Regions from separate parts of the Thioclava sp. GXIMD4215 genome, predicted to be linked through region 3. Evidence: riboswitches for the same ligand, from Rfam matches in the RefSeq annotation. Region 3 holds a riboswitch; each other region holds the start of a gene.
The links. Region 3 has a riboswitch for cobalamin ahead of WDB86_RS16535 (ABC transporter substrate-binding protein). Riboswitches for the same ligand answer to the same signal wherever they lie in the genome.
Positions count from the first base shown of each region.

Region 1 (9,951 bases), on a different replicon from region 3:
GCTCGACAAGAACCATGCGCCACGGCGTCAGACGCAGCTTGCCATAGCTGGCAATCTCGGCCAGTTCCTCGGCCCTGATCTGCCCGAAGGCCACGCCAAAAAACGCACCCTGTGGCAAAAGCTCCGGAGCGGGGGGCGCCGCCCCCTTCTGTTTGGGGCTTTCGCGCCATGCAGGCGGCAGATCCGCCCCCTGCGCCAGATGCCGGTGCATCCGGCCACGCCCTTCGGTCATGCCGCCGCTGGATAGAAACCATTCGGCCATCTCCAGACAGGCCGCCACAGCCGTTTGCACGGTCACGGGACGTCCGGCGCTGGCCCCGTCCGCACGGCAGATCAACCCCGCCTGCCCGTGTTCGAGCCGGATATCGGCAGAGGCGTCCTGCAACAGGGGCACCTCGCCGCAATCCACCGCAAAGCCGAATTTCGCCGGAAGCGCGGGGCCGTCCTCACCGGCCAGCGCCGCGCTCAGCGCATCGCCAAGCCGCTGGGTCAGATCGCCCATCTGCCAGAAGGGCTGGGTGATGACATTGCGCCGCGTCTCGGCAGCCAGCGAATGATCAAGCAGCCCCAACGGTGCCAGCGCCTTCAGCACGGCCTCGTGATCTTCGGGCCGGATCCCCCGCAGCTGCAGATTGCCGCGCGAGGACAGGTCGATGAGACCGTTGCCGAATTGCGCGGACAGGCCCGCCAGCGCCCCTGCCTGCCCTTTCGTCAGCCGCCCGTACCAAGGCCGGACCCGCACCACCAGCCCGTCGCCCGACAGCATCGGTCTATGGGCACCGGGGCACCACCCCCTGATCTGCGCTGCATTGCCTTGCGGGGCCTGCGGCTGCCCTGTGGCCTGTGTCATTCATCTGCTCCCAAAGCGGTTTGAGCCAGCGCATCCTGAATCGAATTGCGCCGCGTAACCCAGAGGTTAGCATCAGACAAGGCCCGAAACCTATCCCACATCGCCGCCAGTGCCTGCGGATTGTCCTTTTCAAGGAAATCGACCACCTCGCTGCGGCCCAGAGTGGCCTCGAAATAGAGGTCGAACAGATGGCTCGGCACAGCGCGTGACAGATGCGCGAACGCGGCAAGATGATCCAGTGTCGCGGCAATTTCAGCCCCGCCACGAAAGCCGTGCTGCATCATGCTATCGGCCCAATCCGGATTGGCGGCGCGCGCCCGCACCACACGGGCGATTTCTTCCGTCAAGGCACGGGCACGGGGCTGATCGGGACGGGTGGCATCCAGATGGTAGGATTTCGGGGCCGCCTGCCCCAGACGCGCCATTGCTGCCGCAAACCCCGCCTCATGCGCGGCATAATCCGAAGCCACAAGAAGATCCGTCTCGGGCAGATCCTGCAGATGCACGAATGTATCCGCCTCTGCCAGCCGCATCTCGAGTGCCGCACGGGCGGGCATGATATTTCCTTTGGCATCAATCGCATGGGACGAAGCATTCAGCCATGCCTCCCCCGCCATCACGCGCCCCTCATCGGAATAATCCTCAAGCGCCTCTCCCATATTCAACCCGTAAAGACCGGGTTTGGGGCCAAAAACGCGCGGGGTTCTGGCCAGATAGGGATTGTCTTCTGCCGCTTCCTCGCGCTGTGCCAAAGCCTCTGCCGCCAGTTCGAAAAGCTGCGCCAGCCCCGGAAACACGTCACGGAACAACCCTGACACCCGCAAGGTCACATCGATCCGCGGACGGTTGAGCAAGGCCAGCGGCACCAGCTCGAACCCCGAAACCCGTTCGGAATTGCTATCCCAAACCGGTTTGATACCGGCAAGATGCAGCGCCATCGCAAATTCTTCGCCTGCGGTGCGCATCGTGGCCGACCCCCACAGATCGACAACCAGCCCCTGTGGCCAATCCCCGTGATCCTGCAGGTGACGGCGGATCAGCTCTTCGGCCAGCTTGACCCCTTGGGTATAGGCCGCCCGCGACGGCACTGCGCGCGGATCGGTGGTAAAGAGATTGCGCCCCGTCGGCAGCACATCCGCCCGCCCCCGATGCGGACTGCCCGAAGGACCGGGCGGCACGAAACGCCCCGCCAGCGCGCGGATCACCCCTTGCGTCTCCGCCGTGCCGCAGGCACCGGTGCCAAACACATGCAGCCCTTCGGCATATTGGCTTTCCTTGATGTCGCAGACGAACGCATCCAGGCGGGTGATCGCCTCGGCGGCCGAGGCGGCCTCTGCGATCCCCAGATCGGCCTCTACCCCGCGCCCCTGTGCCTCGGCACGGATATCGGCAATAAGGCGGTCGCGGCGGGCGGGGTCCAACCCGTCGGCGGTGGAATATTCATCCATCAACGCCTCCAGCCGCATCAGGCTTTCAGGCATCGCGGTCTGCGCCAAGGGCGGCGGCACATGGCCAATCGTTACAGCGCCGATGCGACGCTTGGCCTGTGCGGCCTCGCCCGGATCATTCACGATAAACGGATAGATGACAGGACAGGCGGCCAGCAGGGCCTCTGGCCAGCAAGCTTCTGATAAGGCGACAGATTTCCCGGGAAGCCATTCAACCGTGCCATGTGCGCCCATATGGAGGACCGCATCGGTCTGGCCACGCAGCCAGAGATAGAAGGCCACATAGGCATGACGTGGCACGCGTGACAGATCGTGATAATCCGTCTCGCGCGAGGCACGATCGGCGCGTTCGGGCTGCAAAGCCACGACCCCCTTACCACAGCGGATCGCCGGAAACCGGAACTGCCCGTTGCGGCAGGCGGGGTCATCCTCGGGGGCACCCCATGCCTCGGCCAGATCATCGCGCAGACTGTCGGGCAGATTGGCCAGCGCCAGCCGGTAGTCATCCAGCGAATAGTGCAGCACGGCATGCTGCAAGACGGCGCCCAGATCGCTGACTTTGGTCAGGGGATATCCCTCTTCCGCAAGCGTCGCCACCAGATGTTCCACCGAGGCCAAGGCATCCAGCCCCACCGCATGGGCAATCTGGTAGCTCTTGCCCGGATAGGTCGAAAGCACGAAGGCCAGACGTTTTTGCGCGGCAGGCATCTGACCGAGCCGATACAGCGCCAGAACCCGTTCGGCAACCTGCGCGACCCGCCCCAGATCGGGGCGATGGGCGAAACGGGAATATTGTAGATCCGGATCGCGTTTGCCGGGGCTTTTGAACGAGATCACGCCACCAAACAGGCGGCCATCCACCTCGGGCAGTACAACATGCATCGCCAGATCCGAAGGGGCGAGACCGCGCTCGGAGGCGGCCCAATCGCGGCGCTGCGCGGTGGAAAGCGCCACCTGCACCACCGGCACATCGGCCTGATCCAAGGGCGAGCCACCTTCGGCACCCTGCGCCGAAAACGCGGTGGCATTGACGACTGCAACCGGTTTGAGCCGCGCAATCTCACCGCGCAGCCAATCCGGCACACCCGCCGCTTTCAGGGAGGGCACAAAGACCCCGAAAGCTGCAAATCCCCGCGCCCGAAGCGCTTCGATCAAGGCATCGACAGGGGCGGTATCGGCCGCCGTCAGATAGGACCGGTAGAAGGTCACAAAGGCCACCGGCCCGGTGTCCTCGGGCGGCGCAATAACGCCCTTTTCGGGCAGGTAGAACCCGTAATCGGGCACCGATTTCAGCCCCGCCACCGGCCCCGCATACAGCCCCGCAGCCAGAGCAAGCTGGGCCAGCGCGGCCTGTGCGGCCACCGCCCCGCCCGCATCGCACAGCGCCTGCAAGCGCCGCAATGTCGAGACCGGCAGCGTGGAAAGCGCATCAAGGCGCGCATCCTCGCGCCCGTCCGCAGGCAGGACCGCCAGTGCGATGCCCTTGCGCCGCGCCAGATCCTGCAGGCAGGCCAGCCCGTAAGGCCAGTAGCTTTCGCCACCAATCAACCGCACAAGCACGCCCTTCGCCCCCGAAAGGGTCTGTTCGACATAGGTATCGACCGAAAGCGGATGTTTCAGCGCGACCAGATTGGCCAGTCGGCAAGAGGGCAGCGGGCTGCCCCCCTGCGCACGTTTCCAGCCTGCCGCGAACGCGCCCAGATCACTATCGGAAAAGGACAGCACCACCAGATCCGCAGGGGCCTGCGCCAGATCCTGCGGCTGATCGGATTGATCAAGCCCGTGAGTTTCGCGAAAGACGACATGCATGATTTAGGCCGATACCAGTCCCAAAGCGGTTTCGATCGCCGCACGGTCGATATGATCATGCTCGGCAATCACCACCAGCTGCGAGGCACGCGGACGGCTGCCCCAAGGCTGGTCGAACTGGCCGCGCAGGCGGGTGCCCACCGCCTGCACCAGATAGCGCATCGGCTTGCCCTTCACCGCCAGATAGCCTTTCATCCGCAGGATATTGAGATCCCCCGCCATCGCGATCATGCGTGCCTCAAGCCCTGCGATATCCTCGATCTCGCCCAGATCCACGACAATCGTGTCGAAATCGTCATGTTCATGGTCGTGGTGGCCGTCATGATGGGACGGGCGCGCCTCAAGGTCGTCTTCCGCCGCCGCATTCAGCCCCAAGATAACCTGCGGGTCGATTTCGCCTTCGGTCATCGGCAGGATCGGCAGCTTGCGCGGGGCCTCGGCCTCGATGACGGCACGGGCTTTTGCCAGCCCCTCTTCGCCCGCCAGATCGGCTTTGGACAGAAGCACGATATCGGCGCAGGCGATCTGGTCCTCGAAGACCTCCGACAGCGGCGTTTCATGATCAAGCGAGGGATCGGCGGCGCGCTGTGCATCGACCGCTCCCAGATCGGGCGCGAACTGGCCGGAGGCGACAGCCTCGGCATCCGCCAGCGCGATCACCCCGTCCACCGTGATCCGCGAACGGATCGCAGGCCAGTCGAAGGCTTTCAGAAGCGGTTTGGGCAGCGCCAACCCCGAGGTCTCGATCAGGATATGGTCGGGGGTTTCAGGCAGCGCCAGTAGGCGTTCGATGGTGGGAATGAATTCATCGGCCACGGTGCAGCAGATGCAGCCATTGGCCAGTTCGAGGATGTTATTCTCGGGGCAGTTTTCATCGGCGCAGGATTTGAGGATATCCCCATCCACCCCTGCGGTGCCGAATTCATTGACCAGCACGGCCAGACGGCGGCCTTGCGGGTTTTGCATCAGATGGCGGATCAGCGTGGTTTTGCCCGCGCCCAGAAACCCTGTGACAACCGTTACCGGAACCTTTGCGAGATTGGTCATTGATCACTCCTGCGGATCATTTTGCGGCGGAATACGCGCAATGGATTGTTTGCGAAAGATTACCGGGCGTGCGCGCCAAGGCACCAGACCATCGGTGGTGTCCTTATAGGCGCGGATCCCGCTAAGGATATCCTCAAGATGCAGATCGGGATCGAGATCGCCATAGACATAGGTCCAACGCTGCGCCCCGCCGGCCAGAATCATCGAACAGGACCGCGTGCAGGCCGAAAGACATTCGGCAGCCCGCACCTTTACGCCCTGCGGCAGGTCGGCGTGCTGCAGCGCCTGATGCAACCGCGTTCCCGGACGCGGATCGGCCTCGTCCCCTGCGCGGCGGCAGGTGGTGCAGATTGTCACGGTTACATCTGTCATATGCTCTCCCTTACAGGGCGCATAGCACTGGCCGAAAGCCGAAACCACCGGTTTCCCCTTCCGTCCGGCCACGACACACCCCGATCGCCCGTTCTCATCCGCGTCTCAGGCAGGTCTCCCGGCTTGCGAAGTCAGGAAGAGAGACTCCTCCTGCCGGTCGCGCCTTCCCGGATGGCTCCAGTGGCATGCGGCCTCTTCGGTCACGGTCGCGGGGGCGGCTGCGCTTGGGACCGTGTCGCACCGTCCCTATCGCATTCCCTTTTCACCTGTCATAGACAGGAACCTGAACGCAGGGCTAAAAGACGTGAGTGCCCCGCCTTTGTCAAGGAAGGAGATCCCGATGCCCGAGACATCGCAAACGACCCCCTCGCCCGAAGATATGGCCGACCGCCATGCCAGCAAGATGGCCAAGAAGAAGGCCGCCCGTGACAAGATCATGGCCACCAAGGAAGGCGAAAAAGGTCTGATCATCGTCAATACCGGCGCAGGTAAGGGCAAATCCTCTGCCGGTTTCGGGATGATCTTGCGCTGTATCGCCCATGAAATGCCCTGCGCTGTCGTGCAGTTCATCAAGGGCGCATGGGATACGGGCGAACGTCGTCTGATCGAAGAGCATTTCTCCAATATCTGCCAGTTCTACGCGATGGGGGAAGGTTTTACCTGGGAAACGCAGGACCGCGCCCGAGATGTCGCGATGGCCAAGCGCGGGTGGGAAAAAGCGAAAGAGCTGATCCGCAATCCGGAAATCCGTTTCGTGCTGCTGGACGAGATCAATATCGCGCTGCGCTATGACTATCTGGATATCGACGAGGTCGTGACCTTCCTGCGCGACGAGAAACCGCCGATGACCCATGTGGCGCTGACGGGGCGCAATGCCAAGGACGCGCTGATCGAGGTCGCCGATCTGGTCACCGAGATGACCTTGGTCAAGCACCCGTTCCGCTCGGGGATCAAGGGCCAGAAAGGCGTGGAATTCTGAACGATCGCGGGCCGTTTTTGCGAAAAGGCTTGCTTGACGCATCGTCCTTTGGAAGCCCTGCCGGACCAGTTTATATGCGGGGCTTTCGGGATGAGGGAAAACAAGGTTATTTTAACGATGTTACGCCATGATGCTCCTGCCACATTCGGCAGGGTCCCGAAGCTGGCAGAAGGTGGGCGCACCGCATTTCCCGAAGCCAGCTGCCACTGTCTTGGTCGAGATGCGGTGCAGTCCCGCCCGTGCTCGGCGGCTTGGGGACGGGGCTGCCCTGGCGCGGCGCAGCGTGACGTGACAGGCCGGAGGGCTGCGTGATGGTGGCGCTGATGATTCAGGGCGCGGGCTCCAATGTCGGCAAATCGATGCTGGTGGCGGGGCTTTGCAGGGCCGCACGGCGGCGCGGGCTGACGGTGGCCCCGTTCAAGCCGCAGAACATGTCCAATAACGCTGCGGTCACGGCGGATGGTGGCGAAATCGGTCGGGCGCAGGCGCTTCAGGCACTGGCATGCGGGCTGGAGCCCGTCACCGATATGAACCCTGTCCTGCTCAAGCCCGAAAGCGAGACGGGATCGCAGGTCGTGGTGCAGGGCCAGCGCCTGACCACCGTGCGTGCGCGGGACTATGCCGCGCTGAAACCGTCCCTGATGGGCGCGGTTCTGGACAGTTTCAACCGTTTGCGCGCCCGCCATGATCTGGTGATCGTCGAGGGCGCGGGCAGCCCTGCCGAGGTCAATCTGCGCGCCAATGACATTGCCAATATGGGCTTTGCCTGTGCCGCGGATGTGCCGGTGGTGCTGGCGGGCGATATTGACCGCGGCGGGGTCATCGCGCAGATCGTGGGCACGCAGGCCGTTCTGTCCGCGCAGGATGCGGCGCAGATTGCCGGCTTCCTGATCAACAAGTTCCGCGGAGATCCACGGCTTTTCGATGAGGGCTATCGGCTGATCGAGACACGTACCGGATGGCGCGGGTTCGGCGTTCTGCCGTGGTTTGCCGAGGCCGGTCGCCTCCCTGCCGAGGATGCGCTGGACCTGCCGAAAGTCTCGCAAGGGGCGGGGCTGAAAGTGGTCTGTCTGGGGCTGTCGCGCATTGCCAATTTCGATGATCTCGACCCCCTGATGCAGGAGCCTTCGGTTCAGGTCTCGATCCTGCGGGCCGGTCAGGCCCTACCCGGAGACACCGATCTGGTGATTCTGCCCGGATCGAAATCGACGCGCGGCGATCTGGCCTTCCTGCGCGCGCAAGGCTGGGATATCGACCTGCAGGCTCATCTGCGGCGCGGCGGGCATATTCTGGGGATTTGCGGGGGATACCAGATGCTTGGCCGCAGCATTCAGGACCCGCACGGGCTGGAAGGGCCTGCGGGCACCGAGGCGGGGCTGGGCTTTCTGGAGGTCGATACGCAGATGGTGGCGCAAAAGCGCCTGACCCGCGTCAGCGCCCGTCATGCCGCCTCGGGCGCGATGTTTTCCGGCTATGAAATCCATATCGGGCGCAGTGATGGCCCCGATAGGGCGCGCCCCTTTGCCTATGTCGAGGGCACGCCCGAGGGGGCGATATCGGCGGATGGACGGGTCAGCGGCAGCTATCTGCACGGGATGTTCGGTGATGACGGGTTCCGCAGCGCATGGCTGCGCGCGCTGGGGGCACAGTCTAGCGGCATGAATCACGGCGCGCTGGTCGAGGCGACGCTTGACCGGCTTGCCGACCATCTGGAAGCGCATCTGGATGTGGCGGGGCTACTGGCCCTCGCCCGTTAGGACCGCCTCCAGCCGTGCCCATTCCTGCGCGGAACCGGGCAGGCCCAGCCTGATCCAGCGCGGATGCCACGGGAAAATCCGGCTCCAGATGCGGGCACACGCGAGGCGGGTCTGCGCGCCTGTGGCATCGGGGGTCTCGTATAGCCGGAACAGTTCGGCCCCGCCCGCCCATTGCCAGCCCGCGCGCTGTGCGAGGCTGTCCATACGGATGACATCCTCATGCAGCCGCGCGCAGGTCTGTTGCTGCCAGCGGGTATCGGCCAGCGCCTGCTGCCCGATCGCCAGCGCCGCACCGCAAACCGGCCACGGACCCGCCATCTGCCGGATCTGCGCAATCTGGGCCTCTGCCCCCAGCACGAAACCCAAGCGCAGCCCGGCCAGACCGTAGAATTTCCCGAAGGACCGCAGCACGAACAGATCCGGCGCACCAAGATGGGCCACCACTGACAGATCGGGGCGCGGATCGGCAAAGCTTTCATCGACCACCAGCGCGCCGACCTCCTGACGCAGCGCCAGCAATGTCGTGGCGGGATGGCTCTGCCCGTCGGGGTTGTTGGGGTTGACCACAACCGCCAGATCGGCCCCGTGCAGCTCTGCGATCGTGGTGACCTCCTGCACCTCCCAGCCCGCCTGTCGCAGGCTGGCAGCATGTTCGTTATAGGTAGGGCCAAGCACCCGCGCCCGTTTCGGCCCGCCGATGATATGCGGCAGGGTCTGGATGGCGGCCTGCGCACCGGCCAGCGCGGCAATCGCGGCCTCTTTCAGGCCATAGGTCCGGCGCGCCACGGCCAGAAGGCCCTCCATCGCGCTGCGCGTCGGCAGATCGGTATAGGCCTGCGACGGCAGCGCGAGCACGGGATAAGGCACGCGATTGATGCCGGTCGAGAGATCGATCCAGTCATCGCCCCCGAATATGGCCATCGCCTGATCGAGATTTCCGCCGTGATCGCGCATAGGATACCTTTCAGAACAGGGGCCGTTTCAGACAAAGGCCAGAGCAAGAAGACAGAGCCCCATAAGCCCCATCGCCCGCAGATAAAGCCGCAATCCGCGTTGCAGATCCTGCGGCACGGGATCGGGGGCCGCGGCATTCACGAAAGGCTCGTCGGCCATATGGGTGCCATAGATGCGCGGACCGGACAGGCGCACCTGAAGCCCTGCGGCCAAAGCGGCTTCGGGCCAGCCCGCATTGGGCGAACGATGCAGCCCCGCATCACGGCGCATCACCCGCAGCGCGCGCATCGGCGCGGAAACCAGCGCAAAAAGTCCCCCGCTCAGCCGTGCAGGCGCAAGATTGACCAGATCATCCAGCCGCGCCGCAAATTTGCCAAACCACTCATACCGCGCGTTGCGATGGCCGATCATGGAATCCAGCGTATTGATCGCCTTATAGGCCGCAATCCCCGGCAGGCCCAGCACGACACCCCAGAAGACCGGTGCCACAATCCCGTCGGAGGTGTTCTCGGCGAGGCTCTCGAGGGCGGCACGGGCGACCCCCGCCCTGTCCAGACGGGAGGGATCGCGCCCGACGATCATCGACACCGCAATCCGTGCCTGCGGCAGATCGCCCGCACAAAGCGGGCGCGCCACAGCGGCCACATGGCTATACATCGAACGCGCCGCGATCAGCGGCCACGCGCATAGCCCCAGCAAAAGCGTGCCGATCCACGTCTCGGGCAGCATCCATTG
Region 1 is NZ_CP149515.1:550,624-560,574, reverse strand. It holds gene WDB86_RS02670 (precorrin-3B synthase) at 1-850, opposite strand, end outside; gene cobN (cobaltochelatase subunit CobN) at 847-4,107, opposite strand; gene cobW (cobalamin biosynthesis protein CobW) at 4,111-5,154, opposite strand; gene WDB86_RS02655 (DUF1636 family protein) at 5,158-5,526, opposite strand; cobalamin riboswitch at 5,617-5,828, opposite strand; gene cobO (cob(I)yrinic acid a,c-diamide adenosyltransferase) at 5,867-6,505, shown strand; gene WDB86_RS02645 (cobyric acid synthase) at 6,817-8,262, shown strand; gene cobD (threonine-phosphate decarboxylase CobD) at 8,242-9,216, opposite strand; gene cbiB (adenosylcobinamide-phosphate synthase CbiB) at 9,244-9,951, opposite strand, start outside.
Region 1: linked by a shared signal. The riboswitch ahead of WDB86_RS02655 (DUF1636 family protein) and the one ahead of WDB86_RS16535 (ABC transporter substrate-binding protein) in region 3 are both predicted to bind cobalamin.

Region 2 (9,951 bases), on a different replicon from region 3:
CGCGCGAAGGGTTCGAAGCGCTTTGGGCGCGGATACCCGCAGGCACACGTCTGGTGGGCAATGCGGTGACGCTGGAAAGCGAGGCGCTGTATCTGGCGCTTCAGGCCGAATGTGGCGGGCATCTGCTGCGGGTCGAACTGGCCGAAGAGGCACCGCTGGGGCGCATGCGTGGCTGGAACAGGGCACGACCGATCCTGCAATGGAGTGCCATCAGATGACGCGGGTGCTGGGAGTGGGGCTGCAATCGCGTGCCGAAAGCGCGGCCCTCGCGGCGCTTCTTGATGCCGCCCGCGAAGCTGCGCCCGATATGCTGGCGATCCTTGCGGATAAGGCCGATCATCCCGCGCTTCAGACCGTGCTTCAGGCCGTGCAAGCCGCTGGTTTGCCGGTCTGCCTGATTGCGCGCAGCCGTTTGAACGGGGTTGCGACCCCCACATATTCGGCCCGCGTGGCCGAGAGGTTCGGCACCGGCTCGGTGGCCGAGGCACTGGCGCTTGTGGCGGCAGGGCCGGAGGCGCGGATCGTGCAGCCAAGGGCTATCTCGCCCTGCGGCACAATGACGACCGCCCTTGCCGACAGCCTGAAGGGAGAGAAGAAGGAATGACCGTTTATTTCATCGGCGCGGGCCCGGGGGCCGCCGACCTGATTACCTTGCGCGGGCGCGATCTGATTGCCGCCTGTCCGGTCTGCCTCTATGCCGGATCGCTGGTGCCCGAGGCGCTGCTGGCGCATTGCCCGAGCGGCGCGCGGATCATCAATACCGCTCCGCTGTCACTGGACGAGATCATCGCCGAACTCCGTAAGGCGCATCAGGCCGGGCAGGATGTGGCGCGGCTTCATTCGGGGGATCTGTCGATCTGGTCGGCGATGGGCGAACAGCTGCGCCGTCTGCGTGCCGAGGCCATCCCCTACGAGATCTGCCCCGGCGTGCCCAGCTTTGCGGCGGCGGCGGCGGCACTTGAAACCGAACTGACCCTGCCCGGTGTCGCGCAATCGCTGGTGCTGACGCGCACCTCGGGCCGCGCCTCGCCCATGCCGGAAAACGAGACGCTGGAAACCTTTGCACGCAGCGGCGCGACCTTGGCGATCCATCTGTCGGTGCATGTGCTTGACGAGGTCGTCGCGCGGCTGACCCCGTTTTACGGGGCGGATTGTCCGGTGGCCGTGGTCTGGCGCGCAAGCTGGCCCGACCAGCAGATCCTGCGCTCGCATCTGGGCGAGGTGATTGCCGCCAGTGACGGGCTGCGCGGGCGCACGGCACTTATTCTGGTGGGGCGGAGCCTTGCGCAGGAAGGCTTTGCCGAGAGCTGCCTTTACGCGGGCGATTACGACCGCCGCTACCGCCCCGTGGGCACCGCGCCGCGCTTTCCGGAGGGGCAGGAATGATCCCCGACGGGCTGATCGTCTCGGCCACCGGATCGGGCACTGGCAAAACCACGCTGACATTGGGCTTGCTCCGCGCCTTCCGGCGGGCGGGCGTGGTGGTCCGCCCGTTCAAGGCGGGGCCGGATTACATCGATCCGGGCTTTCATCATGCGGCCTCGGGCATGGCCTCGGCCAATCTTGACAGCTGGGCGATGCCGACGGGGCTGATGGGGCAGATCATCGCCACTGCGCAGGGGGCCGATCTGGTGATCGCGGAAGGCGCGATGGGGTTGTTTGACGGGGTCGCCGCGATCGGGGCTACGGCGCGCGGGACGGCGGCGGATCTGTCGGCGCTGACAGGCTGGCCCGTGGTGCTGGTGATCGATGCATCCGGCCAGGCACAATCGGTCGGCGCGGTGGCCTTGGGCTTTGCACGGCTGCGCGCCGATGTGCGGGTGGCGGGCGTGGTGGTCAACCGCGTGGCCAGCCCGCGTCACGAGGCGATGGTGCGCGAGGGTCTGGCCGCAGCGGCTGTGCCCTGTCTGGGCTGCCTGCCGCGGGTCAGGGGGCTTGAAATGCCCTCGCGCCATCTGGGGCTGGTTCAGGCCAGCGAGCGCCCCGAGCTTGAGACACAGATTGACGCGATGGCTGATCTGGTGACCGCCCATCTGGATCTGGCGCAGATCCGTGAACTGGCCGCACCGACGCAATGTCCCGCAGGGGCCGGACGCCCCGTTCCCCCGCCCGGACAACGCATCGCGCTTGCGCAGGATCAGGCATTTTCCTTTCTCTATCCGCATCTTGTAACAGGATGGCGCGCCGCAGGGGCCGAGATCATGCCCTTCTCGCCGCTGGCGGATGAGGCCCCCGACCCAAGCGCCGATTGCGTCTGGCTGCCCGGTGGTTATCCCGAATTGCATGCAGGGCGTCTGGCTGCGAACGGGCGTTTTCTGGCGGGTCTGACGGCCTTGGCCGGAACCCGCCCCGTGCATGGCGAATGCGGCGGCTATATGGTGTTGGGGCAAGGGCTTGTCGATAAGGACGGGCACCGCCACCAGATGGCAGGATTGCTGGGGCTCGAGACATCCTATGCGGCGCGCAAGATGCATCTGGGCTACCGGCTGGCCACCTTGGCCGCGCCCATCCCCGGTCTGGCGGCAGGCCAAAAGCTGCGCGGGCACGAGTTCCATTTCTCGACCATCCTCGCGCAACCCGATCTGCCTTTGGCCGAGGTGGTGGATGCGGCGGGTGCATCGGTGGTGGAAACCGGCTCGCGCAGGGGCTATGTCAGCGGGACATTCTTTCACCTGATTTCGGAGGTCGCATGAGCGGTTTCGTCAGTTTCGTCTCGTCGGGTCCGGGGGATCCGGAGCTTTTGACCCTGCGCGCCGCCGACCGTATCCGGCAGGCCGACGCCATCCTGTTCGATGATCTCTCTGCCGGACCGATCCTTGATCTTGCACGCCCCGATTGTGACCTGATCGGCGTTGGCAAGCGGGCAGGGCGCCCCTCGCCGAAACAGGACCATGTCAGCCGCCTTCTGGTCGACCATGCCCGCAGCGGCGGCAAGGTGGTGCGGCTGAAATCCGGCGATTGCGGTATTTTCGGGCGGCTGGAAGAAGAACTGGCCGCCTGCCGTGCGGCGGGGATCGCCTTCGAGATCGTTCCCGGGGTGACGGCGGCCTCTTCGGCGGCAGCGGCGGCGCAAATCCCGCTGACACGGCGGTTGACGGCGCGGCGGCTGCAATTTGTCACCGGCCATGATGTCACGGGGGCGCTGCCCGACGAGATGAATATGGCCGCGCTGGCCGATCCACAGGCCGTTACGGCGGTCTATATGGCACGCCGGACCTTTGTTGCGCTGTCCGAGCGGCTGGCCGAGGCGGGGCTGGATCTGGACACTCCGGCGCTGATGGCCGAATCGATTTCCCATCCAGACGAGGTGATCTGGCGCGGCACGATGCGCGCGCTGGCGGCCAAGATAACGGCGGAACTATCCGCCGGAGCCGTGTCGCAAAAACCGGCATTGATCTTTTACGGGGCGCTTGCCCCCGCCTGAGACGCGAATCCGAGACAGCTATAGAGAAAAAATTTTCGCTCGGGGCTTAGGTCTTATTGACCTGAGCCCTTTGCTTATTCAAAACCGGAGAGACGGTTTCCGGCAGCCAAGAGGTGTTGCCGGATGAAAAGGGAATCCGGTGCGGTGTAGCCATCAGGCGCCAAATCCGGAACTGCCCCCGCAACTGTAAGCGGCGAGTCCGCGCCTGACAGCCACTCCGGTCCGAAATCGGGGGAAGGCGGCGCGATGGCGATGAACCGCAAGTCAGGAGACCTGCCGTGCGTCGGGGCGCAAGCCCTGTCTGTTCCATCAATCACGCCGTCGGGGTCGACGGCAGGGAGATACCGCTATGCATATCGAACCGGGCGTCGTTACGGGCGCCAAACTGTTTCTGAGCTATGCCACCGCCGCAGGCGCGGCCACCTATGTCACCCGCGAGGCGATCAAAACCCTCCATCTTGGCGACCTGCCGGTCACGCTTGCACGCGCCGTTGCGGCCACCGCTGCCGTTTTCGTGTTTTTCGAAGTCTTTCCGCATCACGCGGTCGGCGTGTCCGAAGTCCACCTGATTCTGGGCTCGACGCTGTTCCTGACTTTGGGCCTTGTGCCGGCGGCCATCGGTCTGGCAATGGGGCTGCTGCTGCAGGGGCTGTTCTTTGCCCCCTTCGATCTGCCGCAATATTTCATGAACGTCACCACGCTGCTGGTCCCGCTTTTTGCGCTTTCGGCACTGGCCAAACGTCTCATCGCGCCTCACACGGCCTATGCCGATATCACCTATCGTCAGGCGCTGGCACTTTCGACCGCCTATCAGGGGGGCGTTGTCGCCTGGGTCGCGTTCTGGGTCCTTTATGGCGAGGGCGTCTCGGCGGCGTCTTTGGCAAATGTGGCGACCTTCGGCATTGCCTATATGTCGGTGATCCTGCTGGAGCCGCTGATCGATCTGGCCGTTCTGGCCGGTGCCAAGGCGATCGGGCGCAACCGTTTCGTGCTTTCGCGGGTCTATACCGCCTGAGGCCGCGCGACGGTTTCGCGGAAGAAACGGGGCGAAGAACTGGTGAGCCCCGTTCCAACCTGTTAAAGACAAGGCGCGTTCCGCAAGGGGCGCGCTTTTCATCTTTCGGGGGAGTAGGATGTTCCATCTGTCGCTGATCGGGATCGGGGCCGGTAATCCTGACCATCTGACCTTGCAGGCCATTGACGCGATCAGGGCCTGCGATGTGATCCTGATCCCGCTCAAGGGCCCCGGGAAAGACGATCTGGCCGAAGCGCGCCGCGCGATCTGTGCCAGGGTCACCGGCACGCAGGGGCCACAGTTGCGCGAATTCCGGTTGCCGGTGCGCGACCCCGCCCAACCCGATTACCGTCGCAGGGTCGATGACTGGCATGACGACATTGCCCGCATCTGGGAGCGCGAATTGCACGCGGCCTTGCCAAAAGGCGGGCGCGCGGGGTTTCTGGTCTGGGGCGATCCGTCGCTTTACGACAGCACCCTGCGCATTGCCGAAAGGGTGGCGCGCGCTACCCCGCTCGAGCTGAGCGTTGTGCCCGGGATCACCGCGATACAGGCGATGACTGCGGGCCACGCGATCCCGCTGAACGAAATCGGCGCGGCCGTGGCCATCACCACCGGACGCAAGCTGCGCCAGGAGGGCTGGCCCGAAGGCATCGGGACAGTTGTCGTAATGCTGGATCAGGGCGGAGCCTTCGAGGCTCTCGACCCGGAAGGTCTCGAGATCTGGTGGTCCGCCTATGCCGGTATGAAAGAAGAAATCCGCCTGAGCGGCCCGCTCTCGCGCATGGCACCGCAGATCATGAAGACCCGCGCCGAGGCCCGCAGAACCCACGGCTGGATCATGGATATCTATCTGATGCGCAAAACACGGCACAGCGCCTGAGGCAGAAAGGCGGGAAACTATCGCCCCCGGGCGATAGGCGCATGGTCCCTGCCTGGCATGGGCCACGCTCGAACCGCGCTCGACACCGCATATCTGAAGGACGCATATCGGAAGGATCAGGAAAAGGTCGATACCGCGGACCGACTGGCCCAACGGTACGAACCCTGAGAACCTGCACTCGTAAAACACGCCACTGTACTTGGCCGCGTCATCGAAAGGGCATCCACTTCTGGAACGAGCGGAGCCGATCCCGAAGCCAAGCAACCGGATTTTCGAACAGTATCCGGATTAAAAGGAAACTCGTTACGCTTTCAGCCTACTTTCGTAAGCTAGGCCGTTTTATAAATTGATCTGCCTAACGCACAATCCGCATTTGCGCGCAGGCGATATGCGGAGATATCATAAGACAATTACACGTAGTTGTGCTAAGGGGATAAATATACCCAATATACTGATCAAAACATATTGGATTTCTTTTTCCAACCATAACAGGGCCGATCCCCCGCCTTCTGCTAGTGCAGGTCCCGCCGTCCTTTGCGCTCTGACCGCCGAGGGCGAACATCCGCTTTGAGCCCGTTCGGCTTCCGAGCTCCTCGGCGGCGGTTTGTGCGCTTCCCCGAATTGCCCCAATCCCCCTTAAGAAGCCCCCCGTGAAATTCACCCTCGCAAAGACCGTACGCTACTGGTGGCCTGTCGGTGCAAGGTGATGTCTGTCGGTGACAGTTTCACGGGCGGGTGTACGACGGATGGCAGCGGGGTGTCCGCTCCCGTCGAAAGCACATCGTCTCCTATGTCATGTCGAAGTGCCTGACGGGCGTTATCGCAACTGCTGATGCGATTGTCGGCAGTAACGGGTATGATGACGGTGCTGCTTACGAAACCTACTGACCTGACGTGAGTGTGCAGGGTAGGCATTCGGCAGCTTCGCCTTGGTGCCTATGTGGACCCGTTCCACCACGACTGATCCTGTCGTTATGATATTCTGCGAAGTCTATGACACTGTTGACACTGTCGAAGTCATCACGGCCTGTGACGCTGCGGGCGTGATCAGTGTCGCAGGCCAAGAGTTCATGTCGACGGTCGGCGTATTGCAGCGGATTACCATCAGCCTCTCGCGGACCTCGGATCCTCTTTTCTTCGCACGAGTTTCGGGCGCCATCCAGATTGTGAGAGTCCAGTTTTACGATAGTGAGACACCACGCATTGCTATTGCCAATAGCGGACGAAAGGGACGCATGCGTGGGCACAGAGGTCGAATTAATGAAAAAGAGAGTGAAGAAAATTTTCTAACACTCTGTTTTATAATTCATTCTTGAAAGAATGGCTCCGGCGGTAGGGATCGAACCTACGACCAATTGATTAACAGTCAACTGCTCTACCGCTGAGCTACGCCGGAACACGGTATTTCATCTTGACCCAGATGACGGGATGTTGGCTCCGGCGGTAGGGATCGAACCTACGACCAATTGATTAACAGTCAACTGCTCTACCGCTGAGCTACGCCGGAACATGTGGCGCTGTATAGCGACGGGTTTTCGGGCATGCAAGAGGCTAAATGACGTTTTTTTGGCAGAAATTCATCTTCGTTGAAAAATCGCCTGATCGGTGATGGGACCTGCCACCGAAAGCTCATCTTTTTCCATCATGTCAATGAGATGGGCCAGACAATTCCGGGTTGCGGCTTGCAGGATGCGGGGGGGCAGATCGCCATAGATCTGCCGCGCGAGCGTTGTGGCGCAGACGGGGTCTGCGTGTGTGGCCTCGGTAATCTGGGCATGGCGGGCAAGGCGATGGGCGCGCAACTGGCCGATCCGTTTGCGCGGGGCAAGGATTGGCGCGCCATGTCCGGCCAGAAGCTGGTGCGGGGCAAGTGACTCGAGCCGGTCGAGCGCGGCGAAATAGGAGGCCAGATCGCCATCGGGGGGAGAGATCACCGTCGAGGTCCAGCCCATGACGACATCACCGCTAAACACCGTCGTGCCGAATTCGAAACTCAGATGGTTGCTGAAATGACCCGGTGTGTGATGGGCGGTGATTCTTGCCCCGCCCACAGTGATCTGCGCCCCATCTGCCAGATTGTGGTCGGGTAGGAAGTCATGATCGATACCTTCGCCCCCTCCAAGCTGGCCTTCCTCGGCCAATCGCTGCATCAAAGCGCTTCGACCCGCTTGGGGCGCCCCGAATCCATAGGTGGCCGCGCCCGTTTTCGCGGCAAGCGCCCTGGCACCGGCGCTATGATCAAGATGGGCATGGGTCACCAGAATATGGGTGATCCGCTCATCCGGACCCAGCGCCGCCAGAATCGCCGCAAGATGGGCCTCATCCAGCGGCCCCGGATCGATCACCGCCACATCGCCTTGCCCCAGCAGATAGCTGTTGGTGCCGTTCTGTGTCATCGGCGAGGGATTGGGGGCCAGCACGTGGCGGATGCCATAGGCTCCCGTGGTGCCATTATTTTCGTCGGAACACGGCATCTTGGCTTTCCCTTTCTGCGGCTGCTCGCTACGGTTTTGGCATGAAATTCCAGTGGCTGAAACAAATGATGCCGCGCGGGCTCTATGGTCGCGGCGCGCTGATCCTCCTGCTGCCGATCGTTACGATCCAGCTTGTGGTATCTATTGTCTTTATCCAGCGCCATTTCGAGCGTGTGACCGAGCAGATGACCGGCTCGATGCTGCTGGAAATCGACCTGCTGATTGATGCCGTGGATGAGGCCCCCGATCTGTCCGCCGCGCGGGCCGAGGTGGAGCGCCTCGGGACACCTTTGCAGATGACCACCGATCTGCCCGCGATTCTCGACGAGACACGCGGCGACCATCGCAAGTTCTATGACCTGACCGGATTGGTGGTCATGGACGTTCTGCACCAGCTTGTCCGTCCGGTGCGGGCCATCGATCTGACGGACGGGGATCGGGTGGTGCTGTGGGTTTCAACCGACAAAGGTCTGATGAAGATAGACTTTTCCCGTCAAAGGGCCTCTGCGTCGAACCCGCATCAGCTTCTTGTGCTGATGCTGGTGGTCGGGCTGCTGATGACGGTCGTGGCGTTCTTGTTCCTGCGCAACCAGCTCAAGCCGATCCGGCATCTGGCGTTGATGGCCGAAGCCTTCGGGCGTGGTCAGTCTGTGCCCTACAAGATTTCGGGGGCGACGGAGGTGCGCTCGGCGGGGGCGGCCTTTCTGGATATGCGCAACCGGATCGAGCGGCATATCGAACAGCGCACGATGATGCTGTCGGCCATTAGCCATGACCTGCGCACCCCCCTGACGCGGTTGCGTCTTGGCCTGTCGATGCTGCCGCGCGACCCCGAAGATGCCAAGGATATCGAGGATATGGAGATGGATGTGGCCGAGATGGGCCGTCTGATCGACGCTTTCCTCGAATTCTCGCGTAATCAGGCACAGGCCGCCGCGCCGGATGACACCGATATCGGCCAGCTTGTCCGCGAGGCGGTGCACTATGCCCAACGCAGCGGGCGCCCCGTGATTCTGGGTGATTGTCCGGAGGCGGGAGAGGTCATTGCGAAACTGCGCGGCGACGATATCCGGCGCGCGCTCGACAATCTGATCGGCAATGCGCTGCGCTATGGCGGGCAGGCCGAGGTTGGTGTGAGTTTGGGAGAAAAGACCATCAAGATCGCGGTCGAGGATCCGGGGCCGGGCATCGCGCCCGAGCGCCGCGAAGAGGCCCTGCGCCCGTTCACGCGCCTTGATCCGGCGCGCAATCAGGATTTGGGGCAGGGCGTGGGCCTCGGGCTGTCAATCGCATCCGATATCGTGCGCGCCCACGGTGGCAATCTCAATTTGCGCGAAAGCCCGTCGCTTGGCGGTTTGATGGCCGAGATCGTGCTGCCCCGTTAAGGGGCGGCACCTGCTGCGCTCAATGGGCCGACCAGATCGCCAGCGCCACCAGCAGATAGCTTGCCAGACCCAACCCCGCACTGGGAAGGACCCACCATCCCGAAGGCAGGGTGACCGTTGCGGCATGCGCCATGCATCCCTTGATCGAAGAGACGCGGAGGAATTGCCGAAGAGCGGCTTGCGCTGGACGTTGCTGGGTATTCATGGCGCTTATCCTTTAGGTTATTCTCACCTATCCACGAATTAAGATTACCGAATGCAATTCGCATACGCAACAATATTTCACGAAAATTCTGAAAAATATATTCGCACTCTTGCGATCCATATATCGCTTTCCGCCCGTGCTTGACGTAACATTTGCGTAACGCAGAGGTGGTTGAACAGGCACGAGACGCCGCCTATCTATTGCTGGACTAGGGAAGAGACGGGGTTGCCGAAACGGGGCCGGTTCTCTTTCGCCATATAAGGAATGACCATGACCGAAATCTCCTCGCAAACCCATCCGGTTCTGCCGCTGCGCGATATCGTTGTGTTCCCGCACATGATCGTGCCGCTGTTCGTGGGCCGCGAAAAATCGGTACGTGCGCTGGAAGAGGTGATGGCCGAGGATCGTCAGATTCTTCTGGCCAGCCAGATAGATCCCAGCGTGGATGAGCCCGATACCGATGGTATCTTCCGGACCGGCGTTCTTGCCAATGTGCTGCAACTGCTGAAATTGCCCGATGGCACCGTTAAAGTGCTGGTTGAGGGCAAGACGCGCGTGCGCATCA
Region 2 is NZ_CP149515.1:564,738-574,688, forward strand. It holds gene cbiE (precorrin-6y C5,15-methyltransferase (decarboxylating) subunit CbiE) at 1-218, shown strand, start outside; gene WDB86_RS02700 (cobalamin biosynthesis protein) at 215-604, shown strand; gene cobM (precorrin-4 C(11)-methyltransferase) at 601-1,386, shown strand; gene WDB86_RS02710 (cobyrinate a,c-diamide synthase) at 1,383-2,693, shown strand; gene cobA (uroporphyrinogen-III C-methyltransferase) at 2,690-3,424, shown strand; cobalamin riboswitch at 3,501-3,720, shown strand; gene WDB86_RS02720 (energy-coupling factor ABC transporter permease) at 3,774-4,439, shown strand; gene cobF (precorrin-6A synthase (deacetylating)) at 4,558-5,322, shown strand; tRNA gene WDB86_RS02730 (tRNA-Asn) at 6,644-6,718, opposite strand; tRNA gene WDB86_RS02735 (tRNA-Asn) at 6,755-6,829, opposite strand; gene WDB86_RS02740 (MBL fold metallo-hydrolase) at 6,900-7,796, opposite strand; gene WDB86_RS02745 (ATP-binding protein) at 7,838-9,181, shown strand; gene WDB86_RS02750 (hypothetical protein) at 9,201-9,386, opposite strand; gene lon (endopeptidase La) at 9,657-9,951, shown strand, end outside.
Region 2: linked by a shared signal. The riboswitch ahead of WDB86_RS02720 (energy-coupling factor ABC transporter permease) and the one ahead of WDB86_RS16535 (ABC transporter substrate-binding protein) in region 3 are both predicted to bind cobalamin.

Region 3 (9,951 bases):
CGTGTCGCGGCGGACCTGCTCGATGCACCACAGCGCGGCCAGCCCGAACAGCCCCCATGCCCAGAAATGCCGCCCGAACCACGCGTCGCGCGCCCAGTCGAAGAGCACCGCACTCCAGACCAGCGTGACCAGCACAGAGCCGATTGCCAGCCAGAAGATCACAGCCGTCCAGCGGGCCGCATCCTGCCGGATACGCTCGGTTTTCTCAAAACGCGCCCGCACGAAAAGCACCCCCGAAAGCGTGACCGCGACACAGGCGGCAATCCCCGTCCAGATCGAGAAAGCCGAGACGAAATTGAAGGCACCGCCCGCATAATAGGGCAGCTTTCCGGCCTCATGCACCAGCGGAAAGCCCTGCAGGACCGCCCCCACGCTCATGCCGCCGAAGAAGGTGACGGTCAGGCTGGACAGGCCGAACACCCAATCGGTGAAGCGCTGCCATTTCTCGGACGCGAGATGGCGGAATTCGATCGCAACCGCCCGCGACATCACCCCCCAGAGCACGAAGGCCAGAGGCACCATCAGATAATGGAACGCCGAGCCATAGACAAAGGGGAAGGTGCCGAAAAGAATGCCGCCCGCCACGATCAGCCATGTCTCGTTGGCATCCCACGTGCCCGCCATCGCCGCCATGATCGCGCCGCGCTCGTCATGGTCGCCCACCACAAGCCCGAAAATCCCTGCCCCCAGATCGGCCCCGTCCAGCACGATATAAAGAAGCATCGCAACCCCCAGACCAAGCCACCAGGCATTGGCAAGGAAATACTGCATGTCATCAAGTTGGGTCATCTCGTTTTTCTCCCCTCAAACCGGACGGATATATTCGGGACGTTTCGCATGCGGCCCTTCGGGCAGGTCCAGCTCGCCCAGCGTTTCCTCTCCGTCCCCCGCGACGGGGCTGGTCAGGTCGGGCCCGTTCCGGCAGACCTTCAGCAGATACCAGATCGTGCCCGCAATCACGGCGCATTCGAAAATGGCAAAGCCCGCAAACCAGAAGCTGGCCAGACCGACCGACAGGTTCGACATGCCATCCTCGACCCGCATCATCCCGTAGACAATCCACGGCTGACGCCCGATCTCGCGCGTCCACCACCCCGCGATGACCGCGATATACGGTAGCGAAACCATCGCGATACAGACCATCAGGAAGCGGCGCTGAAGCGGCGCATAGCTGGCACAGAGCTGACGACGGTAGCTCAGCCAGCCCCCCCAGAGCGCCACCGCCAGAATGGCCCCGCCAATCGCGACCATGATCCGGAAGCTGTAGAACGGCAGCACCACCGGCGGGCGCTCGTCTTCGGGGAAGGTATTCAACCCCTCGACCGCGCCATTCCACGTTTTGGTTTCAATCAGCGACAGCGCATGCGGGATCTTGATCGACCATGCCAGACCGGTGCCCTCCTTGTTGGGCCAGCCGATGACGTTCCACGCGGTATTGACGTTCCCATCGGCATCATAGGTGTCATACTGGCCCTCCATCGCCGCCAGCGCCGCCGGTTTATGCTCGAGCACATTCTCGCCCAGCAGATCGCCCAGATAGATCTGGCCCGCCGCCACAACGGCCAACGCGACAAGGCTGTAACGCAGTGGACGGATGAACAGCTGGACCTCACGGCGCTTGAAGACGAACCATGCGCAGACCGCCACCACAAAACACAAAGACAGCTCGACCGCCGCCAGCAGCATATGCGGGAAAGCCGCGAAGACATTGGGATTGAACAGCGCGGCCAGCCAGTCGGTGACATGGAACATCCCGTCCTTGAACTCGATCCCGGTCGGGGTCTGCATCCAGCTATTGGCCACCAGAATCCACATAGCCGACAGCGTCGAGGACAGCGCCACATTGAATGTCGCAAACAGGTGCATCTTGCGGCTGATCTTACCCCAGCCAAAGATCATCAGACCGATAAAACCGGCCTCATACATGAACGCCGTGATGGTCTCATAGCCCAGCACCTGCCCGAAAAACGGCCCCGCAGCCTGTGAAAACGGCCCGTAAAGGATCCCGAAGGCCATTTCCATCGTCACGCCGGTGGCCACGCCCGCGCCGAAATTGACAATGAAGAGCTTCTCGAAAAAGCGGCACAGCCGGTACCAGCGTTCATCATTGGTACGGAACCATGCCAGTTCGAAACTGAACAGGATGATGGCAAGGCCGATCGTAAGCGGCGGAAACAGAATATGTACGGAAGAGATCAGCGCGAAATCCATCCGCGAGATCAGGACACTGAGTGGATCTGGTTGCATCGCAACGCCTTTTGCTGTGGCAGCGCCCATAGCCCTTGGCCGAGGCCGGAAAAAAGGCCCTCATGCCCGATATCAGGAAACAACGCCGCATTTACTGACGCGCCCGTTCCTAAACCCGCAGCGCAAGGCGCGGCATTGGACAAATTGTCCAATGCTGAATACATCTTTTCGCGCGGCACATGTCGGGGTTTACATTTTTTTAATAACAACTTGCCTGACGGTCTTCATGCAGGAAATGAACAGATATGCGCCTTGAAGGAAATCGGCGGGAATTCAGTAAAATAAAGATGTTTCAATGCTCTATGGTAAAATCCTCATCTCATGTTTTAACTGTAATTTAACCATTTCGCGCTGATCCCTCTCGCGGCAGAGAAACCAAAGGCCCCATACGTACACAAAAGCGCCAAGCGGATTGCCTCCGCTTGACGCCAGCCAACCTGTCAGGGCCAATCCCGCTTTCCGTCCATGACTAGCGTGACAGGATCTCCTCGAAACGCTCTCTGGCGCGGCGCGGAATGGTTTCGGGCAGGGTCTGGGGCAAGGGGTCGACCGTTTCCCCGACATCGATCACCATGACCATTCCCATCGCGTAGTGCGGCGTGCATTTGATGCCATAGCGCCCCGCCACATCAAAGCGCACGGTCTCTTCTTTCGAGAGCGGCCCCAGAAACGGGGTTGCGCCTTCGGGGAGCATTTCCTTGATCGAAGCCGCGTTATGGCCCTTTTGTGTGGGCACGAAATGCACGCTGTCGCCAAGGGCGATTGTCAGATGATCCGGCTCATAGACCATTGCCCCTCCCGCGCCGCGGTTCAGCATCTTGACCTCATGGGTCTCGGCCATCACGGCATCGGGCAACAGCAGCGCCGCCACCGCGATACATCCAATAATTGCACAATATTTCAATATACTATCCTCATAATGCCTGTATAAAATGCAGCAAGGGCCTGCCGTCCGGATCGCGGATATGCTGCGCCTCGACCCCGAAGCAGCCGCGCAGATGGTCCAGCGTCAGGACCTCGGACGGGGGGCCGATCGCGCGCAGTCGACCGTGCTCCAGCAAGGCGACCCTATCGCAGCCGAACGCCTGATTGAGATCATGCAGCGCGATCACCCGCGTCACCGGCAATGCCCGCACCAAGCCCATAAGAGCCAGTTGATGGCGGATATCCAGATGGTTTGTCGGCTCGTCCAGAAGCAGTAACTCGGGGGTCTGCGCCAATGCCCGCGCGATATGCACCCGCTGCCTCTCGCCCCCCGACAGGCTATGCCAGAGACGGTCCTCCATGCCCTGCATATCCAGCGCCGCCAAGGCCTTGGCCACATGCGCGTCGTCCTGCGCGGTCCAGCCCCGCAAGGGCGACAGAAAGGGGATGCGTCCCAATTCGACCGCTTCGCGCACCCGCAGACGGTCGGTGGTTTCCGCCTGCTGTTCGACAAAGGCGATCTGCTGCGCCCGCGCCCGTGCCGAGATCCTGTGCAATGGCACTCCGCCAAAACGGATCTCGCCCGAGGCGGGTTTGCCCAAGCCCGCCATAAGCCGCATCAGGGTGGATTTCCCCGACCCGTTCGGGCCGATCAGGCCCAGACATTCCCCCGGCTCCAGTTGCAGGGTGATCGCGTGCAGCAGCGGCGTGCGATGCGCCTTGGCGCAAACATTCTCGAGATGCAGAACCATCAGCGCGCGCCCCGCATCAGGATCAGCGCAAAGGCCGGTGCCCCGACCAGCGCCGTCACCACACCGATGGGCAGCACCTGCCCCGGAACGATGATGCGGGCCAGAATATCCGCCGCCACCAGAAACACCGCCCCCGCCAGCGCCGAGGCCGGCACAAGGCGCTGGTGGCGGGTACCGACCAGAAAGCGCATCGCATGCGGAACCACCAGCCCGACAAAGCCGATCGCCCCCACTTTGGCCACCAGAACCCCCACCATCACCGCTGTGACCGTGATCAGCAAGCCGCGCGTCCTGCGGATATCCACCCCCAACGAGGCCGCGCTCTCGGCACCGAAGGTAAAGGCATCCAGTGCACGCCGGTACCAAAGGCATAGCCCGACGCCCAGACAGGTCACAAAGACCGCCGGGGCCACGTCCTCCCAGCGCACGCCCGACAGATTGCCCATCAGCCAGAACATGATGCCGCGCGCCTGTTCGGCATTGGCCGAGCGGGCAATGATGAAGGCGGTGAGCGCGTTGAACATCTGGCTCCCCGCGATCCCCGCCAGAATGATGGCCGCCGCCCCCTGATTGCCGCGCCCGCCGCCCGGAATGGCATGGGCCAGCGCCACCACCGCCCCGAAGGCGGCCAGCGCCCCGACCAATGCCCCCGCCGACATCGACACGGCGCCCGCGCCGATACCCGCCACGCTGACAAGCACCGCACCGGTCGAAGCCCCTGCCGAAAGCCCCATCAGATAGGGATCGGCCAGAGGGTTCCGCAAAAGCGCCTGCAAGACCACCCCCGTCAAGGCCAGCCCCGCCCCGCAACTGGCGGCGACAATGGCGCGGGGCAGACGGTAGCTCCAGATGATACCGGCATCGATGCGGTCCAGCGGATAGCCCGCCTGCCACAGATGATTGGCCAGAACCTTATAGACGGTGGCCAGCGGTAGGCGGGTCTCGCCAATGGCCGCCCCTGTCAGCACAGTGCCCGCAAGGACCAGCGCGATGCCCCCCCAGACCATCCAAGGCGCGGCGGAGGCGCTCATTCGAAGGTCATATCCGAAAGCGCTTGCGACAGGCTGTCGAGCCCGTAGATGCTGCGCATGGTCGCGCTCATCGCATGGGCATCCATCACCACGATATGCCCCTCCCGCACGGCTTTCATCTGGCTTGCCACAGGGTCGGTCTTCAGAAAGTCCATCTTGGCCGCGACATCATCGGCGGGGAAGCGGCGCCGGTCCATTTTGGCGATCACGATCACATCCGGATCCGCTTTGGCAATGGTCTCCCAGCCGACGGTAGGCCATTCCTCGTCCGACTCGATCACATTACGGATGCCGAGTTTACCCATCATATAGCCCGGCGCACCAAGACGACCGGCCACATAGGGGTCCAGCTCCAGATCCGCCGAGGAGAACCAGAAAACGGCCGACAGACCTTCGGGCAGGTCCAGCGCCTGCGCGCGCGCCACGGCTTGGGCCTCTGTCGCCTGCAACGCCGATACCAATGTCCGGCCTGCGGGCTGCACGTTGAAAATCTCGGCAAGCTGGGTGATCCCTTTATAGACCTGCTCGGGGGCAAAGGCCCCGACCCGCGTGCCGTCGCCACCGGTCGAATTGTCCTTGGTGTCGCAATCGGCGGGCATGATATAGGTGTTGACCCCGACATCGTCGAACATCTCGCGCGTGCCGACAATACCGCTCGGCCCGACATGCCATTCATATTGCACCGCCACAAGATCCGGCTTCTGCGCCAGAACACTCTCGAAACTGGGATCGTTATCGGACAGACGCGGGATCGTCGCATTGACATCGGCAAATTGCGGCAGCACCGGATTGAACCACACCGAGGTGCCCTTGACCTTTCCTGCCAGCCCCAGCGAATAGAGGATCTCGGTCGCCGACTGTCCGATCGTCACCGCGCGTTCCGGTGCCGCCTCGATCGTGAGGCGTTTGCCGCAATTTTCCAGCACCAGCGGATACTGCGTAGCCCCCGTCTGTGCTGGCGTTTGCGCCCAAAGCGGCGTGCTGCCCAAAAGCAGTGCCAGACCGGCCGGTAAAATCAATCTCATATGCCCAATTCCTTCAGAAGGACCGGAAAGCACCATATGGGATGACGGATCCGCCGCCACGCAGGGCGAAGGGAGACAACCCACCGACACACCCCGTCCGGTTTGAAAATCCGATGTCGGCAGGTCTCCTGACTGGCGCCTCATCGCCAGACCGCCCTTCCCAAAGCAGTCAATGCCTGCCTCAGTGGATTCCGGTCCGGCTCTTCGCCTACAGTTGCGGGGGCAGTTCCGGTTCCCGTAGTCCCACGGGGCGGATTCCCTATTATATCCTCTCGGATACCGACGCGATGTGTTTGTCACCCCCGCGCCCCGAGGTCAAGCGGCCAAAGCCCCCAACTGCACGATGCCCCTCTCTGGCGCCAAATGCCGAAAGGAGCCGCCCGCAAGGGGCTCTTGCGCGCAATCCGTCCCGAACCGCCAGCTGTTGCACCAAGGCCAGCCCGACCCTCCCAGTCCCTGCGCGACAGTTTTGCCCATTTAATTCCCCGCGCTTGCAGCCTAAAATGGCAGCAAGACTGCCTAAAGCCTAAAGGGAGCATTCCGCGCATGGCCTCGCCGCTTTTTACCGGACCGGAGAATGGCAGGCCGCCGTCTCCCGCCGCCCATCGTTCGCTGATCTACCGTATGGCGCGGCGGCTCGAGGGATATTCCATCGGCATGGTGCCGGAATTCATTGGTGTCGCCGAAGGGTTGCGCGCCTCGCTGGCCTTTGCGGTGATGGTGCTGACCGCCGCCGCCAGCGGCGAGCCGAAGCTGCTTTGGGCGGCATTCGCAGCGTTCTGGGTCTGCCTCTGCGATCCGGGCGGGCGCGACCGGACCCGTATCCGCGCAATGGGCGCCTTCGTGGCCGCCGGAACCCTTGCCGCCTTTCTCGGTGCGGCCAGCGCGGGGCTTGGCCCGCTTTATGCCAGCCTGACGCTGATCCCGCTGATCTTCCTGCCGGCATTGGGCGGCATCTTCGGACCAAGCGGGGCCCAATCGGGCACGCTCATCTGTGTGGTGGGCGGGGTCGCCGTCGGGTTTCCCAATGATCCGGTCGCCTCGCTCCATCTGGCGGGGGCGTTCCTCGTGGGCGGGATCTGGGCGCTGGTGTTCAGTTTCTGGATCTGGAAACTGCGTTCGCAGGGGCCGGCACGGCGCGCGATCGCTTCGGTCTTCACCCGTCTGGCCGAGATGAACAGCGCCATGGCCGCACGTCTGGGCCGCGAAGAGATCCTCGGGGCGGCAGAACCCGAATACCGTCGCGCGCTGCGGGCCGCCATCGAACGCGCGCGCGGCACGATCCTTGGTCTGGGCAATGGCCATACTCAGTTCATGGCAGAACTGGGCAGCGCCGACCGGATCTTTGCGTCCATGATTGCCCTTGACCATATGCTGAGCGATCCGTTGAGCCCCGAGGAAGAAGCCCCCCTTCGCGAACAGTTGGCCCGTATCGGCGCCCTGCTCAGCGAGGCGCAGATGCAATCCATGACCCGCCATCCCCATCCCGAGCGGCTGGTCTGGGAAGCCGAAGACCTTGCCCGCGCCGCCGACCGCGCCGGTGCGCGCAGTCAGGCCGTGGTGCGCAATCTGGCCGAAGCCTTCCTGCGTTTTGCCGAACATCTGCGCGGCGACAGCCTGTCGGGCAGCGCGCCGCAGCAGGACGGCACACCGCGCCCCAGCTGGCGGCAGATCCCCGATGCGACCTTGCGCCATGCCCTGCGTCTGACGGTGGCAGTGGTGGTGACCTATCTGGTCTGTGTGGCGCTGGAGATGAAGTATTTCTACTGGGCCACGATGGCCACCATCGTGGTGCTGCAGCCCGCGCTCTCGACCACATGGCCGCGCATGCTGGAACGGGTGCTCGGCTCGATTACGGGCGGGCTTTTTGCCGCTGGCCTGTTGGCCCTGTCGCCGGGGCAACTGCCCCTTCTGGCCGTCATTATCCCGACATCCGCAATCACCATCGCGTTCAAACGGGTCAATTATACGATCTTCACCATCGGGGTCAGCGCGCTCTTCGTGCTGGTGACCGAGCTGGTCATGCCCAATCACGGCATTGCCCTCTCGCGGGCGCTGGACAATATTCTGGGGTCGGTCATCGCCTTTGTCGTTGGGGCGACCCTCTGGCCCGGACGTGCCGAGCCGCATTTCCGCGATATTCTGGCGCAGGCCGTGCAGGCGAATATGGATTATGCCGCCGCCGCCGTGGGCAGCACGAGCCTGCCCGAGCCGGTCGATGCGCTGCGTCGTCAGGCCGGACTGGAAAGCACCAATGCCGAGACCATCCGCCAGCGCAAGCTGATGGAAGGGCGGCGCGGTGCCGACCAGTTGGACGCGGCGGGCGATGTTCTGGGGGCATTGCGGGTGCTGGCGGGGGCGGTGACCACCCATGCGCTGATCTCGCCCGAAGCCGATCCCGAGAAAGAGCATCTGCTCCGGCAGACCGCGCAGTCTTTCGCCGATGCCATCCGCCATGCGGGCGATGCCTCCCTGCCCGCTTTGCCCGCGCAGACCTCGCCCACGGACCTGCGCAAGGCGCTTGAGTTGCTGCAAAACCGGCTTGACCTCTATCTGAAAGCCTGAGCGGCGCCTTTTTGCTAGGCAAACGTCCGACCCTCTCCCTGCAAATCCGGCGATCACGCCGGATTTCTCTCGCCATCGGCCCGCCGGAGGCGAAGATACGCCCGAGAAACCGCGGATATCTGGGGCAAGGGCGATGAGAATTCTGGTGATCGGGGCAGGTGTGATCGGCACGACCAGCGCATGGGCGCTGCAAGAGCAAGGCCATGATGTCTGCCTGATCGAGCGCCAAAGCACCGCCGCCGAGGGCACATCCCACGCCAATGCGGGGATGATCACCCCCGGCTATACCGCGCCCTGGCCCGCCCCCAAAATCTGGCGCAAACTGCCCAGATGGCTGTTACGGACCCACACGCCTTTCGCGATATCCCCCCCTCTGTCGCGCCGTGATCTGCGCTGGATGCTGGCCAGCCTGCGCCAGTGCCGCGCAAGATGCTACACGGCCAATATTCAGGCCATGATGGCCCTGTCGGTCTATAGTCAGGCGATGATGGCCCGCCTTCGCGACACTGTGCCACTGCACTATGCACAGCGCTTTGGCGGGACATTGCAACTGTTCCGCCATCCCGTCAGCCTGACGGATCTGCGCCTGCATACCGACTATCTGGATCAGCGCGAGATCCCCTACGAGGTGCTGGACCGCGCGGGCTGCCTTGCCAGGGAACCGGGGCTGGAACGGGCCGAAACACCGCCCGTCAGCGGGCTTTACATGCCGCAGGACGAAACCGGTGACTGCTGCCTTTTTACCAGACAGCTTGCCGCCGCCTTTGTCGCACGGGGCGGCGAGATCCGCTATAACACCCCTGTTTCCGGCCTTCTGGTGGAAAACGGCCATGTGAGAGGGGCGCTGGACCAACAGGGCGAGGCGCTGCGCGCCGAACGGGTGGTGCTCTGCACCGGTCACGAGACACCAGCCCTGCTGGCCCCGCTGGGGCTGGACCTGCCGATTGCCGCGCTCAAGGGCTATTCGATGACGGTGCCGCTGCGCATACCTGCCTACGGGCCGCAATCCACCGTGCTGGATGACACCTATAAAGTGGCGCTGACACGGCTGGAGAACACGATCCGCGTGGGGGGCATCGCCGAGATTGCAGGCGGGCGACAAGGGCTGACCCGACGCCATCTGGAAACCCTGCGCCTGTCGCTGGCAAGCCTGTTCCCCGACAGCTATGTGGCCGAAGAGGCGCAATTCTGGGCCGGTCAGCGCCCCACCACACCGACCAATCTGCCGTTCATCGCAGAGACCGCCCTTGCGGGGCTTTATGTCAATGCCGGTCACGGGACGTTCGGCTGGACAATGGCCGCAGGCGCGGCAGCTTTGCTGGCCGATCTGGTCAGCGGCACCCCGAGCCCGATTTCCGCAGCCCCCTACAAGGTGCGAAAATAATCGTTGCACCGCTTGCGTCCCGA
Region 3 is NZ_CP149516.1:477,266-487,216, forward strand. It holds gene WDB86_RS16510 (cytochrome d ubiquinol oxidase subunit II) at 1-789, opposite strand, end outside; gene WDB86_RS16515 (cytochrome ubiquinol oxidase subunit I) at 805-2,247, opposite strand; gene WDB86_RS16520 (pseudoazurin) at 2,717-3,151, opposite strand; gene WDB86_RS16525 (ABC transporter ATP-binding protein) at 3,162-3,923, opposite strand; gene WDB86_RS16530 (FecCD family ABC transporter permease) at 3,923-4,930, opposite strand; gene WDB86_RS16535 (ABC transporter substrate-binding protein) at 4,951-5,979, opposite strand; cobalamin riboswitch at 6,080-6,278, opposite strand; gene WDB86_RS16540 (FUSC family protein) at 6,526-8,544, shown strand; gene WDB86_RS16545 (D-amino acid dehydrogenase) at 8,678-9,928, shown strand.